One region of the Telluria sp. RT2P19 genome, then DNA from elsewhere that is predicted to be linked to it. Evidence: predicted binding sites of a transcription regulator. Region 1 holds the regulator's gene; the other holds the start of a gene.
What was found. Region 1 encodes FNR, which switches genes on or off when oxygen is low (the NO sensors DNR and NnrR bind a similar motif). Its sites were predicted from a motif close to TTGATNNNNATCAA; they were not measured.

Region 1 (8,477 bases):
GCCGGGTGCGCCGGCGACCAGCACGCGCATGGTTTCGCACAGCGCGCCGAGATGGTCTTCGAAATCGCCCCTGCCGCGCATGCGCGCCAGGCCGAGGCGGGCCAGGGATTCGCGCAGCTGCGCCAGCGGCGTGTCGTTCATGTAGCCGGCCAGGTAGCGCGAGCCATAGGGGTCGACCGGGGGCGAGCCGATGCTGATGAACAGCGCGGCGAATTCGTCGGCGACGGCGTGCGCGTCCATGACGCCGGAAGCCACGGTGAGCTGCTCCCAGGCCCGCTCGAGCGCCGGGTCGCCGCCTTCGGCGAGGATCGGGTCGCTGGACGCGAGCGCGTCGAGCAGCGCGGCGTCCGGGGCGGCCAGCAGCAGGCGGGACAGCAAGGCGTACAGGTCGGCCCTGGCCTGGTCTTCGCCCCCTGGCGGCATGGCGGGAGGGGCGATGGTGGCCACGGGGGCGACAGAGGCGCCGCTGGCAGGCGCGGTCACGCTGGTTGATGACACTGTGGAGTACTCCAGTTGTTCAACTTGTATCGTTAGTGTAGACCTCGAATGACATGAGGTGCGCACAGTTGCGCTTAGCGCATGCCGGCGGCGTGCATGACAATTCTTATAAGAAATGCGACGAGCGCCAGGGTGGCGACGCCGCCCAGCCACAGCAGCGCCATCCAGCCCAGCTGGCGCAGCCATCGGCGGCGCGTGGCCATCAGTGATACCCCGCGTCGTGCTTGACCTTGCCCCGGAATACCCAGTACGACCAGCCGGTGTACATCAGGATGATGGGCAGGATGAACAGCGTGCCGACGAGGGCGAACCCCTGGCTTTGCGGCGGCGAGGCCGCCTCCCAGATCGTGATGGCCGGCGGCACCACGTGCGGCCAGATGCTGATCGCCATGCCGCTGTAGCCGAGGAAGATCAGCGCCAGCGCCAGCACGAAGGGCTGGCGGAACGGCTTGCGCGCCAGTGCGCGCAGCAGCAGCACCATGCACACCACCACCAGGATCGGCACCGGCGCCAGGAAGGCGATGTTCGGGAAGGTGAACCAGCGCTCGGCGACGGCGGCAAAGCGCAGCGGAGTCCAGATGCTGACCGCGACGATGGCGCCCAGCAGCAGCCAGGCGAAGGGCCGCGCGACCTGGATCATGCGCGCCTGCAGCTCGCCCTCGGTCTTCATCACCAGCCAGGTGGCGCCCAGCAGGGTGTAGGCGATCATCACCCCCAGGCCGGCCAGCAGCGGGAACGGCGCGATCCAGTCGAGCGGCCCGCCGGCGAAACTGCGGCCAGAGACCGTAATGCCGTCCAGGAAGCCGCCCAGCGTCACGCCCTGGAAGAAGGCCGCCGCCACCGAGCCGCCGATGAAAGCCTTGTCCCACAGGTGGCGCTCGTGTTCCTTGGCCTTGAAGCGGAACTCGAAGGCGACGCCGCGAAACACCAGGCCGATGAGCATGAAGATCAGCGGCAGGTACAGGCCCGACAGGATGATGGCGTAGGCCACCGGGAAAGCCGCCAGCAGTCCCTCCCCTCCCAGCACCAGCCAGGTCTCGTTGCCGTCCCAGACCGGCGCGACGGAATTCATCATGGTGTCGCGGTCGCGCTTTTTCGGCGTAAACGGGAACAGCATGCCGATGCCCAGGTCGAAGCCGTCGAGCAGCACGTACATGAAGACCGCGAAGAAAATGATCAGGATCCAGATAACGGATGTGTCGATGCCCATGCTCAGCTCCGCGTCGGTTGGTCGGGGTTGCCGTCGGGGTTGTCGTCGATATTGCCCCTGATGCTGCCGTCGTTGTCGACATCGGCCGCCGACAGCGGCCGCATCGGCGTGCGCCCTTCACCCGGCCCGCCCTCGGGCGGCCGGTTCAGGACGAAGTGCTGCGGCCCCTTGTGAATCAGGCGCAGCAGGTAGACGGTGCCGGCGCCGAACACGAACAGGTAGGCCACGACGAACATCCCCAGGGTCACGCCCATCGTGGTCGCGCTGTGCGGCGACACCGCATCGGCCGTGCGCAGCACGCCGTAGATCACCCATGGCTGGCGGCCGACCTCGGTCGTGATCCAGCCGGCCAGGATGGCGACCAGGCCGGCCGGCCCCATCGCCAGGGCAAAGCGCAGGAACAGCCGCTTGCCGTAGATTCGCCCTCCACGCCTGAGCCACAGGCTCCAGGCCCCGAGCGCGATCATCAACAGGCCCAGTCCCACCATGGTGCGGAAACTCCAGAACACGATCAGGGAGTTGGGACGGTCTGCGCGCGGGAATTCCTTCAGGCCCGGGAACTGGCCGCGCAGCGTATGTGTCAGGATGATGCTGCCCAGGTAGGGTATCTCGACCGCGTAGCGGGTTTCCTCGCGCTCCATGTCGGGAATGCCGAACAGGATCAATGGCACCGCCTCGCCCGGCGTGTTTTGCCAGTGGCCCTCCATCGCCGCCAGCTTGGCCGGCTGGTGCTTGAGCGTGTTCAGGCCATGGAAATCGCCGATCACGGCCTGGACCGGCGCCACCAGCAGGATCATCCACATCGCCATCGACAGCATCTTGCGCACGTTCTTGTTGTCGCGACCGTGCAGGAGGTGCCAGGCGGCGGACGCGCCGACGATGAGGGCCGTGGCCAGGTAGGCCGCCACCACCATGTGCATCAGGCGATACGGAAAGGAGGGGTTGAAGACGATGGCCAGCCAGTCGACCGGGATCATGCGGCCGCCCTCGATGGCGTAGCCCTGGGGCGTCTGCATCCAGCTGTTGGCGCCCAGGATCCAGGTCGAGGAGATCAGCGTGCCGATGGCGACCATGCAGGTGGCAAGGAAGTGCAGTTGCGGCCCGACCCGGTTCCAGCCGAACAGCATCACGCCCAGGAAGCCGGCCTCCAGGAAGAAGGCGGTCAGCACCTCGTAGGTGAGCAGCGGGCCCATGACGCTGCCGGCGAACTCGGACAGGTAGCTCCAGTTGGTCCCGATCTGGTAGGCCATCACGATGCCCGACACCACGCCCATGCCGAAGGCGACCGCGAAGATCCTGAGCCAGAAATGGTAGAGGTCGACGTAGACCTGGCGCTTCGTCTTGAGCCAGCACGCCTCGAGCACGGCCAGATAGCTGGCCATGCCGATAGTGATCGCGGGGAAGATGATGTGAAAGGAAATCGTGAAGGCGAACTGGATGCGCGCCAGCTCCAGTGCGGTCAAGCCGAACATATGAACTCCCCCGAAGTCGAATGCACATGGTAAGCACAGCACCGACGCGCACGATTGACGATGTCATTTTTATCATTGTTGAGTCGTTTTTGAACACATGCCGATCGAATCGCAACAAAAGTTCCTTGTTTGTTCCTTATTTAGCGCAGGTTTCTGCCTTGCCCGTAGGCACGCCGTGCAAGGGGTCTATAATTCCCGGTGTACCGAATAAAGCGACCATCCCCATGAGCCAGTCCCTGTCCCGGCAGTCCGAGCCGTCCCTGAATCTCCATGCACTGAAGTCTTGCGCGCAGTGCAGCATGCACCGGCTATGCCTGCCGATGGGACTGGAAGAAGCCGAGATCGACCGCCTGGACAAGATCATCGGCCGGCGCCGCCGGCTCGAGCGCGACGAACGCCTGTACGCCGTGGGCGAGCCTTTCCGCAACCTGTACGCGGTGCGCTTCGGCCACTTCAAGACCTACCAGGTGAATGCGGCCGGGGTGGCCCAGATCACCGGCTTCCAGATGGCCGGCGAGTTGCTCGGCATGGATGCGATCAGCGGCACGCACCACTGCGACGCCGTCGCACTCGAAGACAGCGAAGTGTGCGAGATCCCGTTCGCGCGCCTGGAAGACCTGTTCGGCGAGGTGCCGACGCTGCTGCGCCACTTCCACCGCATCATGAGCCAGGAAATCACGCGCGAGCAGAACGTCATGCTGTTGCTGGGCAATATGCGTGCCGAGCAGCGTTTCGCCGTCTTCCTGGTGAACCTGTCGGCCCGCTACGCCGCGCGCGGCTACGCCGCCGACCGTTTCCAGCTGCGCATGTCGCGCGAAGACATCGGCAACTACCTTGGCCTGACCATCGAGAGCATCAGCCGCCTGCTGTCGCGCTTCAAGAAGCAGGGCTGGCTCGAAGTCGACAAGCGCGAAGTCACCCTGCTCGACCAGCCCAAGCTGAAGGCGCTGGCAGCCGGCACCGACGTGTGCAGTCCGATGGCGTAAAGACCATGATTGCGCGGCCCTCCTGCGACCTGCACTTGCGCAGCTACGATCGCGTGCACCGGGGCGACCGCCACGACTTCGCCCAGCTGGTGCTGCCGGTGCATGGAGACGTGCTGCTCGACATCGAGGAGCGGCGCGGCCGGCTCGATCCCCTGCACGGCGCGCTGGTCGCGCCCGGCGCCTGGCATGCGCAATCGAGCCAGGCCGCCAACTGTTCGCTGATCGTCGACGTCGAGCGCACCGCCTTCGGGCACGGTCCCTGGCAGGGCCTGCTGGAGCGGCCCTTCATCGCGCTGGGCCCACCCGCGCGCAAGCTGATCGAGTTCATGGGCCTCATGGCGCGCGAGGCCGCTCCGGCGCCGGCGCTGGTGCAGGGCTGGGCCCCGCTGCTGCTCGACACCCTGAGCCTTGATACGCCGCGCGCCAGCTCGCGCCTGGCCGTACTGCTGGCGCGCATCGAGTCCGCGCCCGGTCTGGACTGGAGCACCGAATCGATGGCGCGCGCCGCCAACCTGAGCGTGAGCCGCCTGCACGCCGTGTTTCGCGAAGAGCTTGGCCGAACGCCGCATGCCTGGCTGCTGGACTGCCGCCTCGATCGCGCACGCGGCCTGCTGGCCGGCACCAGCCGCAGCGTGGCCGATATCGCGCTCGCCTGCGGTTTCTCGGACCAGACCAGCCTGACGCGCGCCATGCGCCGCGCTTGCGACGCCACGCCCGCCGCCTATCGGCGCGCAAGTCGGGAGAGCGCGTCAAACCCGCAGTAGTTCCGGCCAGGACAACCGCTGCTCCAGCATCGACAATCTCCGTTCATCGAAGGAGATTCACATGCACACCACCACCGGCGCGACCGGTCTTTCCATCCTGGCCGGCGTCGGCGCCGGGATCGCCGCCGGCGCGCTATGGGGCCTGGTCTTCCTGGCGCCGGCACTGGCGCCCGCATTCCTGCCGATCCAGCTGGCCGCCGGGCGCTACCTCGCTTACGGGCTGGTCGCCGCCCTCCTCATCTACCCGGCCTGGAGGCGGCTGCGCAGCCATCTCGACTGGCAGGCCTGGCGTACCCTGGTCGGCCTCGGCCTGACCGGCAACATCGTCTATTACCTGTTCCTGGCCAACGCGGTGCAGCAAGGCGGCGTGGCCATGGTGTCGATCGTGATCGGGCTGCTGCCGATCGCGCTCACGCTGGTGGGCGCGCGCGACCGTCATGGGGTGCCGCTGCGCCGGCTGCTGCCGTCGCTGCTACTGAGCAGCGCGGGCCTGGCGTGCATCGGCTGGCAGTCGCTGTCGGGCGCCGGTTCCGCTTCCCTGGCAGGCCTGGCCTGCGCCGTCGGTGCGCTGGTGTCGTGGACGATCTTTGCGCTGCATAACAGCCGCTGGCTGGCGCGCATCGAGAGTGTCTCGCCGCATGAGTGGAACCTGCTGGTGGGCGTGGTGACCGGGCTGATGGCGCTGATGCTGGCGGTGCCGGCCTTCGTGCTGGCGCCGGGAGACCATGGCGTTGCCGCGTGGATGACATTCGGCGCGCTGGTGACGGCCGTCGCCGTCCTGTGCTCGGTGGTGGGCAACGCCTTGTGGAACCATGCCAGCCGCGCTCTTCCCTTGAGCCTGATGGGGCAGATGATCGTGTTCGAGACCGTCTTCGCGTCCCTGTACGGCTTTCTATGGGAGGCGCGCTGGCCGACGGGTTTCGAGACGGCCGCCCTGGTGTTGCTGGTGGGCGGCGTGATGTCGTGCGCGTCCGCGCACCGCGGCGCACGCTTGGAACGCTAGGATGGCCGGGAAATCCATGCCTGTCGTCCTTTTTTGCGTCAGGCGTGCGATCAGCCTTCCATGTTCGGGCCAGTGTTCTCTGAGGATGCTCTCATCCGCGATCCCGACGTCTCGAATTCAAAGCCGGGGGCGACGGTACAGCGACCAAGCCGTGGCCCCCGAGGTCTTCACATTCAGCGGCGAACCAGCGTCCAGCAGGGACCAGTGCCTGAAAAGTGGCGCCCTCATGGCGCATCGGCCTATCGAGCCTGACCATGCCAAGGCCGCCATCCGGCTCCGGGACATGGATGTGCAGTGGTGCACCATCAGAGAAATGCCACATTTCGTCCGATTGGCTTCGGTGCCAAGTCGACCTTTCCTTTCCGCGCAGGAGGTCATAGATCGCAGTGGAGGCAGAGCGGCCGACCGCGTCGCTCACCCTGGTCACGCGGTGTCGACTTCGATATGTTTCCCTGAAGTGGCCTCCTTCAGGATGAGGCATGAGCCTCCGGAGCGAGATCAGCTCTTCTGAATCGGTTTCAGGAATCATCGGCGGCGATCAGCAGGTTGCGGTTTCACGAAAGGGAGAGGACGCCAGCATGAACCTCGACCGGGACGCCGGGTTCCGCGGGCGCGTCAAGCAACGCTTGCGGTTCGTCGACGTGCGTGACGGCGCACCATGGGCCGATCAAGGGCCTGGCGCCGCGCCGGCGACCCAGAACGTAGCCCTTGATGACGCCGACTTGTTCCATGACAGAGCAATCGTCCCCGTAACGATCCGAGCGCCGCTGCAAGAAGACACGGCGGTCCGTCCCCACCATGCCCGGTCGGGTTGACACGCTGCAGCGAGATCCTCGGCGTGCATGCGGGCACGCGCGCGTGACCACTTCACGTGCCATGCCGGAAATAGCGCAGCGACGGTGGCATTTCACGCAATCCAGGCCGCTCGTACAGGGGCGCCCCGGCTTTCGTGCCGTCCAGGTGGACACTGTGCACTACCACGCTGCGAAGCCAAGACAGCAAGGCCGACAATGGTGATCCCACGAAGCGCCGGGGCGGCAATATCATCCCGACGGACAGGCGCGCAAAGCAGCCCTGCTCCATGAAGTCGCACGCCACGGCCCGGCGCCGCCTTCGCCCGCTCAAGGCAGCCATCTGGCGGCGCGCAGGCGCTCGATGGCCGCCACGATGGTCGCGCCGGGTTCCACCGCCTCGGTAAAGCCGGCGCGCCGGATCTTGCCCATGTCCGACACCATGTCGAACTCGGTGTTGAACACGAAGTCGCCAAACCACCATCCGACCTGCTTCTCGTAAGGCAGCGCCTGCAGGCCCCGGCGCTGCACCAGCCCTTCCCACGCCGCTGCCCTCAGGGGCATCTGCCTGGCCAGCGAAAACGGCTGGGGCGGCCCGACTTCCATGGCGAACGCCGCCGCCACCTGGCGCCACACGCGCTCCCAGCGGAAAGGTTCGTTGACCAGGTTGAAGGCTTCGCCGCGCGCCGCCGGCTCGAGCGCCGCCCAGACGCTGGCGCGCGCCATCCAGTCGGCATCGGTGGTCTGCGCCAGCACGCCCGAATACACCTTGTGTGTTCCGGGAAAGCGCAGCGGTGCGCCGGCCTCCTTGCTGAGCGCGGCGAACATGCCGATCACCATCGCGATATTCATCGGGTTGCCGGCGATGTCGCCCACGACCACGTCGGGCCGCAGGATCGACCAGCCGAAGTCGCCGCCGGTGGCGCGTTCGCGCAGCAGGTCTTCCTGGGCATAATAGAAGTTGGGCGTCATGTGGCGCGGATCGTCTTCATAGAACGGCGCCCGGACGTGACCGAGGTGCACCCCGTACACCTTGGCGCCCTGGTAGTGCACCACCCGTTCGAGCGGGGCGCCGACCGCCTTCAGGCCATCGAGCAGGTTGCGCAGCATGTCGCCATTGATCCGCTCCTCGTCGAGCAGGTCGGCGCCGCCCTTGAGCGCGGCGTAGAACACATGGGTGGTGTCGCGCGCCGCTTCCAGCGCGCGGGTAGTGGCCTGGGCGTCGGTCAGGTCCACCCTGATGGCCTCGACGCCGTCCACCAAGGTGCGCGGCAAGGCCCGCACCTGCCAGTCCGGCCTGCCATGCAGCTCGCGCACGACCGCATTGCCGATGATGCCGCTGGCGCCGACGACCAGCGCGCTATACCTGGTGCTCATGCATATCTCCGGTGGGTTTCAAAGGGCGGAAGAATAGCCGTTCGGGGTGCCGGGCGGCGTCCGGAACGTGCGCCGCTGACGCTTGCGGTAGCGCCAGCCGCACCGCGCCGGCGCATGACGCGCCACCTTGGTCTTTTCGCATGACCGGGCCGCCGCGCGACAGTAAGATCGGCCCCGATCGACCAACCATCCACGAAGCCAGTCATGAAACCACGCCGCCCTCTTCTCGTTTTGCTCTCCGTCCTGCTGCTCGCGACCGGCCCGCGCATGGCCGGCGCCTCCATCCTGCCCGAGGTGCCCGACATCAAGGCCGTCACCGACTACCGTCCGAAGATCCCGCTGCGCGTGTATACCGCCGACAAGGTCCTGATCGGCG
Region 2 (8,477 bases), on a different contig from region 1:
GCTCCTGCAGCAGGGCGGCGCGGTGGTGGCGATGGTCGGCGATGGCATCAACGACGCGGCGGTGCTGCGCGGGGCCGACGTCTCGTTCGCAATGGGCCGAGGGGCCGAGCTGGCGCAGTTGCACGCGGATGGGGTCCTGATGGGCGACAGCCTGGCGCCGCTGGCCGACACGCTCGACACCGCGCGCCGTACCCTGGCCGTGATCCGCCAGAACCTGGCCTGGGCGATGGTGTACAACGTGGCGACGATTCCGGCGGCGGCGGTCGGCCTGCTCAACCCATGGCTGGCGGGGATCGGCATGGCGCTGAGCTCCGCGGTGGTCGTGCTCAATGCGCTGCGCTTGCGAAGGGATTAGCGATGGAAGCCTTGTATTTGCTGGTGCCGCTCAGCGTGGTCGTGGTGGGGGTGGCCCTGTGGGTGTTCTTCGGGGCCGCCGACAGCGGGCAGTTCGATGACCTGGAAGGGCCGGCGTATCGCGTGCTGCAGGATGATGATCGGGGTGGGAATGGATGATGTAACCGGTAATGCGGCGATTTCCCGCATAGGCGTCGTCGGCGGATGGCGGAGCCGTCCACCCATGACGACGCAACGGTGAATCACAGCGCAACGGTGAATCACATGGTCGGACCGCGGCCGGTATGCGTTTCCTTTTCGATGCGGTCCTGGCACTCGATGCAGTTGCGCACCGTTGGGGTGGCCAGCAGGCGGGCGTCGGGGATCTCGCGCCCGCACGACTCGCAGACGCCGGCGCCGCCGGCGTCGAGCTTGCCGAGGGCGACGTCGATCTCGTGCAGGGTGTTCGCATCGTGCTCGGCCAGGTGGACTTCGTCGTGGCCGATCATCTCGGCGGTGTTGCGGTCGTCGCCCTGCGCCTCGTGCGCGAGGGGACCGATCGACGGCGCATCGTCCTCGTCGGCGGTAGTGCGCGAACGCACGGCGCCGAGCAGGTCTTCGCGCGCCTGGTTCAGGCGCTTGGCCATTTCTTCGTGAACGGATTGGGACAGCGGCGGCATAGCGATTCCTTATTGGTGAGTGAGGAAAAGCCCACCAAAGATGGCGGGCCGTCTATTTTGGACTTGATTCAGCTCAAAACGATGCCCGTGGAATCGTGGAAGAAAGCGTCGCAGCGTAGGCTGCACATACGTTCCCCATACTCTATCCATCAAGGAACATTTTGATTCACATCAAGGATTTTCAAGGTTCATGAACGCACACTCCTGACTGTCACTACATCGTGTCATTTCAGGAGAGCATCTTGGACAGCAGTCTAAACTATAACTATAAGATCGTGCGCCAGTTTGCCATCGCGACCGTGGTCTGGGGCGTGATCGGCATGGCGGCAGGGGTGTTCATCGCGGCCCAGCTGGCATGGCCAGCGCTGAACTTCGACATCCCCTGGCTCAGCTACGGACGCCTGCGTCCGCTGCACACCAACGCGGTCATCTTCGCCTTCGGCATCTGCGGCCTGTTCGCCACCTCGTACTACGTGGTCCAGCGCACCTGCCAGGTCCGGCTGTTCTCGGACAGGCTGGCCGCCTTCACCTTCTGGGGCTGGCAGGCGGTGCTGCTGTCGGCCGCGGTCTCGCTGCCGATGGGCTTCACGCGCGGCAAGGAGTACGCCGAACTCGAATGGCCGATCGCCATCCTGATCGCCATCGTCTGGGTCGCCTACGCCGTGGTGTTCTTCGGCACCATCGTCAAGCGCAAGGTCAAGCACATCTACGTCGCCAACTGGTTCTTCGGCGCCTTCATCCTCGCGGTCGCCATCCTGCACATCGTGAACGGCATGACATCGCCGGCCTCGCTGATGAAATCGTATTCGGTGTACTCGGGCGTGCAGGACGCCATGATCCAGTGGTGGTACGGCCATAACGCGGTCGGCTTCATCCTGACCGCCGGCTACCTGGGCATGGTCTATTACTTCATCCCGAAGCAGGCCGAGCGCCCCGTGTATTCGTACCGCCTGTCGATCGTGCACTTCTGGGCGCTGATCTTCACGTATATGTGGGCCGGCCCGCACCACCTGCACTACACCGCGCTGCCCGACTGGACCCAGTCGCTGGGCATGGTGTTCTCGATCATCCTGCTGGCGCCGTCGTGGGGCGGCATGATCAACGGGATCATGACCCTGTCGGGCGCCTGGCACAAGCTGCGCTCGGACCCGCTGCTCAAGTTCATGATCGTCTCGCTGTCGTTCTACGGCATGGCCACCTTCGAGGGCCCGATGATGTCGATCAAGACCATCAACGCGCTGTCGCACTACACCGACTGGACCGTCGCCCACGTCCACGCCGGCGCCCTGGGCTGGGTCGGCTTCATCACGATGGGTTCGATCTACTACATCATCCCGCGCGTCGCCGGCAAGAAGCAGATGTACAGCGTAGCGATGGTCGAGACCCATTTTTGGGTGGCGACCATCGGCGTCGTGCTCTACATCGCCTCGATGTGGATCGCCGGCGTGATGCAGGGCCTGATGTGGCGCGCGGTGAACGCCGACGGCACGCTGACCTATACCTTCGCAGAAAGCGTCAAGGCGACCTATCCCTACTACGTGATCCGCGTGACCGGCGGCGCCTTGTACCTGACCGGCATGGTGCTGATGGCCTGGAACACCTGGATGACGATGCGCGGCACGAAGAGCGTCGACGTCCCGATTCCGTTCGAGCCGAAGAATCCGCGCGGCGTGATTGACGCCGAGCACGTCGTCCCAGCCTAAAGAAATCAGGAGTGTGCAATGAAATTCACCCATGAGTGGATCGAGAAGAATGTCTGGCTGCTGATCGGCCTGGTCCTGCTGGTCATCTCCTTCGGCGGCCTGGTCGAGATCGTGCCGCTGTTCTTCCAGAAGTCGACCACCGAACCGGTCGCCGGCTTGAAACCGTATTCGCCGCTGCGCCTGGCCGGCCGCGACGTGTATATCCGCGAGGGCTGCTACGGCTGCCACTCGCAGATGATCCGTCCATTCCGCGCCGAGACCGAGCGCTACGGCCACTACTCGGTGGCCGGCGAGTCGGTCTACGAGCATCCCTTCCAGTGGGGCTCCAAGCGCACCGGCCCCGACCTCGCGCGAGTGGGCGGGCGCTACAGCGACGAATGGCACCGCACCCACCTCGACAATCCGCGCGACGTGGTGCCCGAGTCGAACATGCCGGCCTATCCGTGGCTGGCGAGCACCAGGCTGGTGCCGGGCGAGATCATGCCGAAGATGCGCGCGCTACAGCGCGTCGGCGTGCCTTATACGGACGACGAGATCGCACTCGCGCCCCAGGACCTGGTCGACAAGACCGAGCAGGACGCGTTGGTCGCCTACCTGCAGGGCCTGGGCACCCAGATCAAGACAAGGAACTAGGCGAGGAACGAATATGGCACTTCAACAAATTTTCGACGACGCCAGCAGCGTCATGACCGTGATCAGCTTCGCGACCTTCATGGGCATCGTGCTCTGGACCTACCTGCTGCACAAGGGCAGCGATTTCGACGCCGCGGCGCGGCTGCCGTTCATGGACGACGCCGGCAAGGGCGAGGAGTATTGACATGGCCGACTTCTTCAACGATTTCTGGCACTACTATGTCGCAGTGATCACGATCCTGTCGATCGCCGGCTGCGGCATCCTGCTGTGGTCGCAGTCCAAGTTCAAGGTCAGGCTCGATGCCGACGGCAAGCCGCAGCAGACCACCGGTCATGTGTGGGACGAAGACCTGACGGAGCTGAACACGCCGATGCCGCGCTGGTGGATCGTCATGTTCTGGCTGTCGATCCTGTTCGCTGTCGGCTATCTGGTGCTGTATCCGGGCCTGGGCGCCTGGCGCGGCACCCTGGGCTGGACCAAGGTCGGCGAGTACCAGGCCGAGCTGAAGCAGGCCAGGCTCGAGTATGGTCCGCTGTTCGAGCAGTACAGGAAGCTCGACGTAAAAGCGGTGGCGGCCGATCCGCAGGCCCATGCGATCGGCGAGCGGCTGTTCCTGACCTATTGCTCGCAGTGCCACGGTTCGGATGCGCGCGGCAGCAAGGGCTTTCCGAACCTGGCCGACGCCGACTGGCTGCACGGCGGCGAGCCGGATGCGATCAAGGCGACGATCATGAACGGGCGTACCGGCATGATGCCGCCGATGGGCGCGGCGCTGGGCTCGGACAAGGACGTCGAGAGCGTGGCCCACTACGTGCGCTCGCTGTCGGGCATGGCGGCCGATCCGATCAAGGTCGCCTTCGGCAAGCCGAAGTTCGCCACCTGCGTGGCTTGCCACGGCGCCGAAGGCCGCGGCAACATGATGCTGGGCGCGCCGAACCTGACCGACAAGACCTGGCTCTATGGCGGCAGCGCCGACACCGTGATGGAGACGATCCGCAAGGGCCGTACCAACACGATGCCGGCCTTCGGCGACTTCCTCGGCGAAGAAAAGGTTCACGTGCTCGCGGCCTATGTATGGAGCCTGTCGAATCCGACCGCGCCGGCGCCGGGCAATGCGATGAAAGTGACGGCGGCAAGATGACCGACCCCGCAGGAGCGCCGCGCGAGGCGGTCGTTCGCATGTACGCCGCGCGGGAGGATATCTTCCCGCGCGAGATCAAGGGCCGCTATGCGACGCTGCGCTGGGCCTGCGTCTGGCTGACGCAAATCCTGTTCTACGGCCTGCCATGGCTGAACATGAACGGCCGCCAGGCCGTCCTGTTCGACCTGGCCAGCCGCAAGTTCTACCTGTTCGGCATCGTGTTCTGGCCGCAGGACTTCATCTACCTGGCGGCGCTCCTGATCGTGTGCGCCTATGCCCTGTTCCTGGTGACGGCGGTGACGGGCCGCGTGTGGTGCGGCTTCGCCTGCCCGCAGACGGTCTATACCGAGATCTTCCTCTGGATCGAACGCAAGATCGAAGGTTCGCGCAGCAGCCAGATGCGGCTTGCGCGCCAGCCCTGGAACGGGGAGAAGATCACCAAACGCGGCGCCAAGCACCTGTCCTGGGGCGTGGTGGCGCTGTTCACCGGCTTCAGTTTCGTCGGCTACTTCACCCCGATCCGCTCGCTGGGTGGCGAGATCGCCGGCTTCGGGCTGGGGCCGTGGGAGACGTTCTGGATCCTGTTCTATTCGTTCGCCACTTATGGCAACGCCGGCTGGCTGCGCGAACAGGTCTGCAAGTATATGTGCCCATACGCGCGATTCCAGAGCGCGATGTTCGACCAGGACACCTTGGTCGTCACCTACGATGCCGCGCGCGGCGAACCGCGAAACGGACGCCGGAAGGGTGAGGCAAAAACGGGTCTCGACAAGAGCGGCGACTGCATCGATTGCAGCCTGTGCGTACAGGTATGCCCGACCGGGATCGACATCCGCAATGGCTTGCAATACGAGTGCATCGGCTGCGCGGCCTGCATCGACGCCTGCAATATCGTGATGGACAAGGTCGAACGGCCGCGTGGCCTGATCCGTTACGCGACCGAGAACGGACTCGCGCAAAAACTCGGCGCGCTCGACATCCGGCGCCGCATGCTGCGTCCGCGGGTGCTGGTCTACGGCGCGGTGCTCGCACTGCTGGTGGCCGCGATGGGCACCTCGCTGGCACTGCGCAATCCGCTCAAGCTCGACGTGATCCGCGATCGCGGGTCGATGGGGCGCGAGGTCGACGATGGCCGCATCGAGAACGTGTACCGGCTGCAGGTGATGAACACGAGCGAGGCGCCGCAGACGCTGCAGGTGAGCGTGAGCGGCATCCCTTCGGCCACGGTGGTCGACGACGCCACGATCGCGATCGACGGCGCCACCACGCGCGCGGTGCCGGTACGGGTGCGCATCGATCCGGGCGCGGGCAAGCCGGGCTCGAACAGGATCGAATTCACGGTGCGATCGAGCATGGACCGGGACCTGAGCGTGAGCGAAGGCGCGGCCTTCATTGTGCCGAAATGAGCATGCCGCTGCGAGAGTGCGGAAATGAACAAGGAGAAGAACATGCAAGCGACCAATCCCAACTTCCCGCCAGGCGGGCAGGCGCCGTGGTACAAGCACCGTTGGCCGTGGTTCCTGATGATCGGCCCGGTGACGGTGATGATCGCCACCGGCGTCTCGGCCTGGCTGGGCGCGCAGCAGCCCGATGCGATGGTGGTGGCCGACTACTACAAGCAGGGCAAGGCGATCAACCAGGACTTGCGGCGCGACCGCGCCGCCACCGAGCTGGCGCTGACGTTCGAAGCTGGCCACGATGCGCAGGCGGGGCGCCTGAACGGCCGCCTGGCCAGCGCCGGCAAGCCGGTCGTGGCGCCTTTCCACATTCGCCTCGCGCATCCGACCCTGCCCGAGCGCGACCTGGTGCTGGAAGCGCTGCCCGACGCCAACGGGCGCTTCTCGGCCAGATTGCCGAAGCTCGAGGCCACCCACTGGCAGGTGGTGGTGGAGGGCGCCGCGCGCGACTGGCGCCTGGCGCGCAGCTGGAGTCCGGCCAGGCAGGCGCTGCTGGTGATCGAAGCCGACGTCCGCTAGCTGTGTCGCCACCATCAGCGAACGAGGATGATGGTGGCGACGGCGCTCGCCACGACGATCGCCGCGAACACACCGATGGCGCCGAACACGGACCGGGCCCAGGGCCGGCGTACGTAGGCGTCGCCGACGACTGCCGCCAGATAGCGTTCCGGCGCGCGTCCGCCCCAGACGTGCCAGGCGACCAGCATGCAGATCGCGCTCGCCCAAGGCCGCGCCAGGTCGCCGGCCAGCACCCGGCTGGCGATGGGCAGGAAGCAGCTCACGACGAGCAATCCCGTGACCATGCAGAGCCATGTCCGCGCCTGGGCGGCCAGGTCTTCCTGGCCGAGTGCCTGCCGGTTGCGCATGTGGATGTAGGCGCTGAAGGCGGGCGAGAGCAGGATGCCCCACAGGGTGGCCGCACGCGGGTTCCACAACTGCGGTCGCCCGGCGTCGGCGGCGAACGCGCGGGGGGCGATGATTCTGCCGGCAGCGAGCGGTCCATGATGGTCGCTCGGTAGTTTTTATGCGGAAATAATGCGTGGATCCCGCGCCAGCGCGTTTGATCCGCGCCAGTTGGCCAGCCGATCCGTGTCATGCGGTATCCGCGTTTGCGGATGACTGCCCGAATCGCGCGATGACGCGCACGTACACCAGCTCCGCGACCAGCTCCACCAGTGTCTGCGTCACGATGATGGCCGGCAGCAGCGGCACTGCGCCCGGCACGGCCAGGGCCAGCGGCAGCACCACCAGCGAGTTGCGGGTCGCGCCGCTGAAGGCGACCGCGCGGCCGGCGGGCGCCTCGAGCTTGAACAGCCGCGCCACCAGCCAGCCGGCCAGCGGGGCCAGCAGCGCGAACGCGATGTAGACCGGCACCACGCCGAGCGCCGCTTCCTGCGCCCGGCCGAGCTGCGGCAGCACCGAGGCCACCACGATGAACAGCACCAGCGCAGTCGCCGGCACCGGCAGCAGGCCGAGCACCGCCGATGCACGCGCGCCGGCCTGGCTGCGGCCGGCCCAGACCTGCACCGCGCCGGCCAGCAGCAGCGGCACGGCGATCAGCCACACGAAAGCATCGATGAAGGGGCCCGGCTGCACCAGCCCGGCCGCGCCGTCGCCGAGCAGGATGCGCAGGTAGACCGGCAGCATCAGCATCTGCGCCGCCAGCAGCGCCGGCGTCGCGGCCAGCAACAGGCGCGCATCGGCGCGGCCCAGGTGCGAGAAGGTGACCACGTAGTCGATGCAGGGCGCCAGCAGCACCAGCAATATGCCCAGCCGGACCAGCGGCTCGTCCGGCGCAAAGGGCAGCAGGCCGGTGACGAGCAGGGGCATCACGGCGAAGTTGGTCACCAGGAGCGCGGCCAGGAAGCGGGTATGCGTGAACGCCCGTCCCAGTTCGGCCAGGGGCACCTGCAAGAAAGTTACGAACAGCATCAGGGCCAGCGCCGGGTTGACCGCCGCTTCCAGCGCGGCGGTTCCCGGCAGCGCGAGGGCCGCCGACGCGGCCAGCGCCACGGCGCCGAAATAGATGCCGACCTGCCCGTGTTCGAGGTGGTCCCTGAGGTTCTGCATGCGGAGTCGTCGCTTTTCGTTCGTGATGGATGGCGGGCATGCCACGCCGGCATTATACGAAAGCGTGGACTTGCCCCATGGCGGCGCTGAGGTAAGATGCCGTCCAGTGTGATTCATCGGGAGGGGAAGTGCGGTACCGGAACTTGCTGTTGTATTGGCTGGCGCTCGGGGTTGCCGGGATGCTGGCCTTTCGCGTGCCTTTCGTGGGCTTCGCGCTCGGCATCGGCGCGCTGCTGTATTTTGTGTATGCGATTCCCTACTGGTTGCTGTTCATGGTGTTCTTCCACCAGCGCGCGCACAGCCGCCTGGTGTTCGGCGTGGCGCGCCGCACGTTCGCGATCCGGCTCGGCGCAGCAGCTGCCGTGATGTGCTTCGGCAGCCTGCTGCTGGGGTGGAAGGTGCTGGCCTGCCTCGGCGCGGCCGTGCTGTACTACTGTGGAGAGGTCGAGCTCAAGGACC

Region 2: ccoN (cytochrome-c oxidase, cbb3-type subunit I) is a predicted target of FNR. The motif match lies at 1,175-1,188, and genes of this name have one in related genera.

What each region holds. Positions count from the first base shown of each region.
Region 1 is NZ_JCASIL010000003.1:429,311-437,787, forward strand. It holds gene AC56KW_RS06180 (TorD/DmsD family molecular chaperone) at 1-498, opposite strand, end outside; gene AC56KW_RS06185 (DUF2474 domain-containing protein) at 573-701, opposite strand; gene cydB (cytochrome d ubiquinol oxidase subunit II) at 701-1,708, opposite strand; gene AC56KW_RS06195 (cytochrome ubiquinol oxidase subunit I) at 1,711-3,180, opposite strand; gene fnr (fumarate/nitrate reduction transcriptional regulator Fnr) at 3,405-4,166, shown strand; gene AC56KW_RS06205 (helix-turn-helix transcriptional regulator) at 4,172-4,930, shown strand; gene AC56KW_RS06210 (DMT family transporter) at 4,992-5,933, shown strand; gene AC56KW_RS06215 (cupin domain-containing protein) at 6,025-6,462, opposite strand; gene AC56KW_RS06220 (hypothetical protein) at 6,413-6,748, shown strand; gene AC56KW_RS06225 (SDR family oxidoreductase) at 7,055-8,101, opposite strand; gene AC56KW_RS06230 (penicillin-binding protein 1A) at 8,306-8,477, shown strand, end outside.
Region 2 is NZ_JCASIL010000011.1:2,701-11,177, reverse strand. It holds gene AC56KW_RS14630 (heavy metal translocating P-type ATPase) at 1-355, shown strand, start outside; gene ccoS (cbb3-type cytochrome oxidase assembly protein CcoS) at 358-513, shown strand; gene AC56KW_RS14620 (TraR/DksA family transcriptional regulator) at 615-1,013, opposite strand; gene ccoN (cytochrome-c oxidase, cbb3-type subunit I) at 1,256-2,716, shown strand; gene ccoO (cytochrome-c oxidase, cbb3-type subunit II) at 2,735-3,349, shown strand; gene AC56KW_RS14605 (cbb3-type cytochrome oxidase subunit 3) at 3,363-3,533, shown strand; gene ccoP (cytochrome-c oxidase, cbb3-type subunit III) at 3,535-4,491, shown strand; gene ccoG (cytochrome c oxidase accessory protein CcoG) at 4,488-5,897, shown strand; gene AC56KW_RS14590 (FixH family protein) at 5,940-6,467, shown strand; gene AC56KW_RS14585 (hypothetical protein) at 6,482-6,883, opposite strand; gene AC56KW_RS14580 (arsenic resistance protein) at 7,041-8,018, opposite strand; gene AC56KW_RS14575 (hypothetical protein) at 8,147-8,477, shown strand, end outside.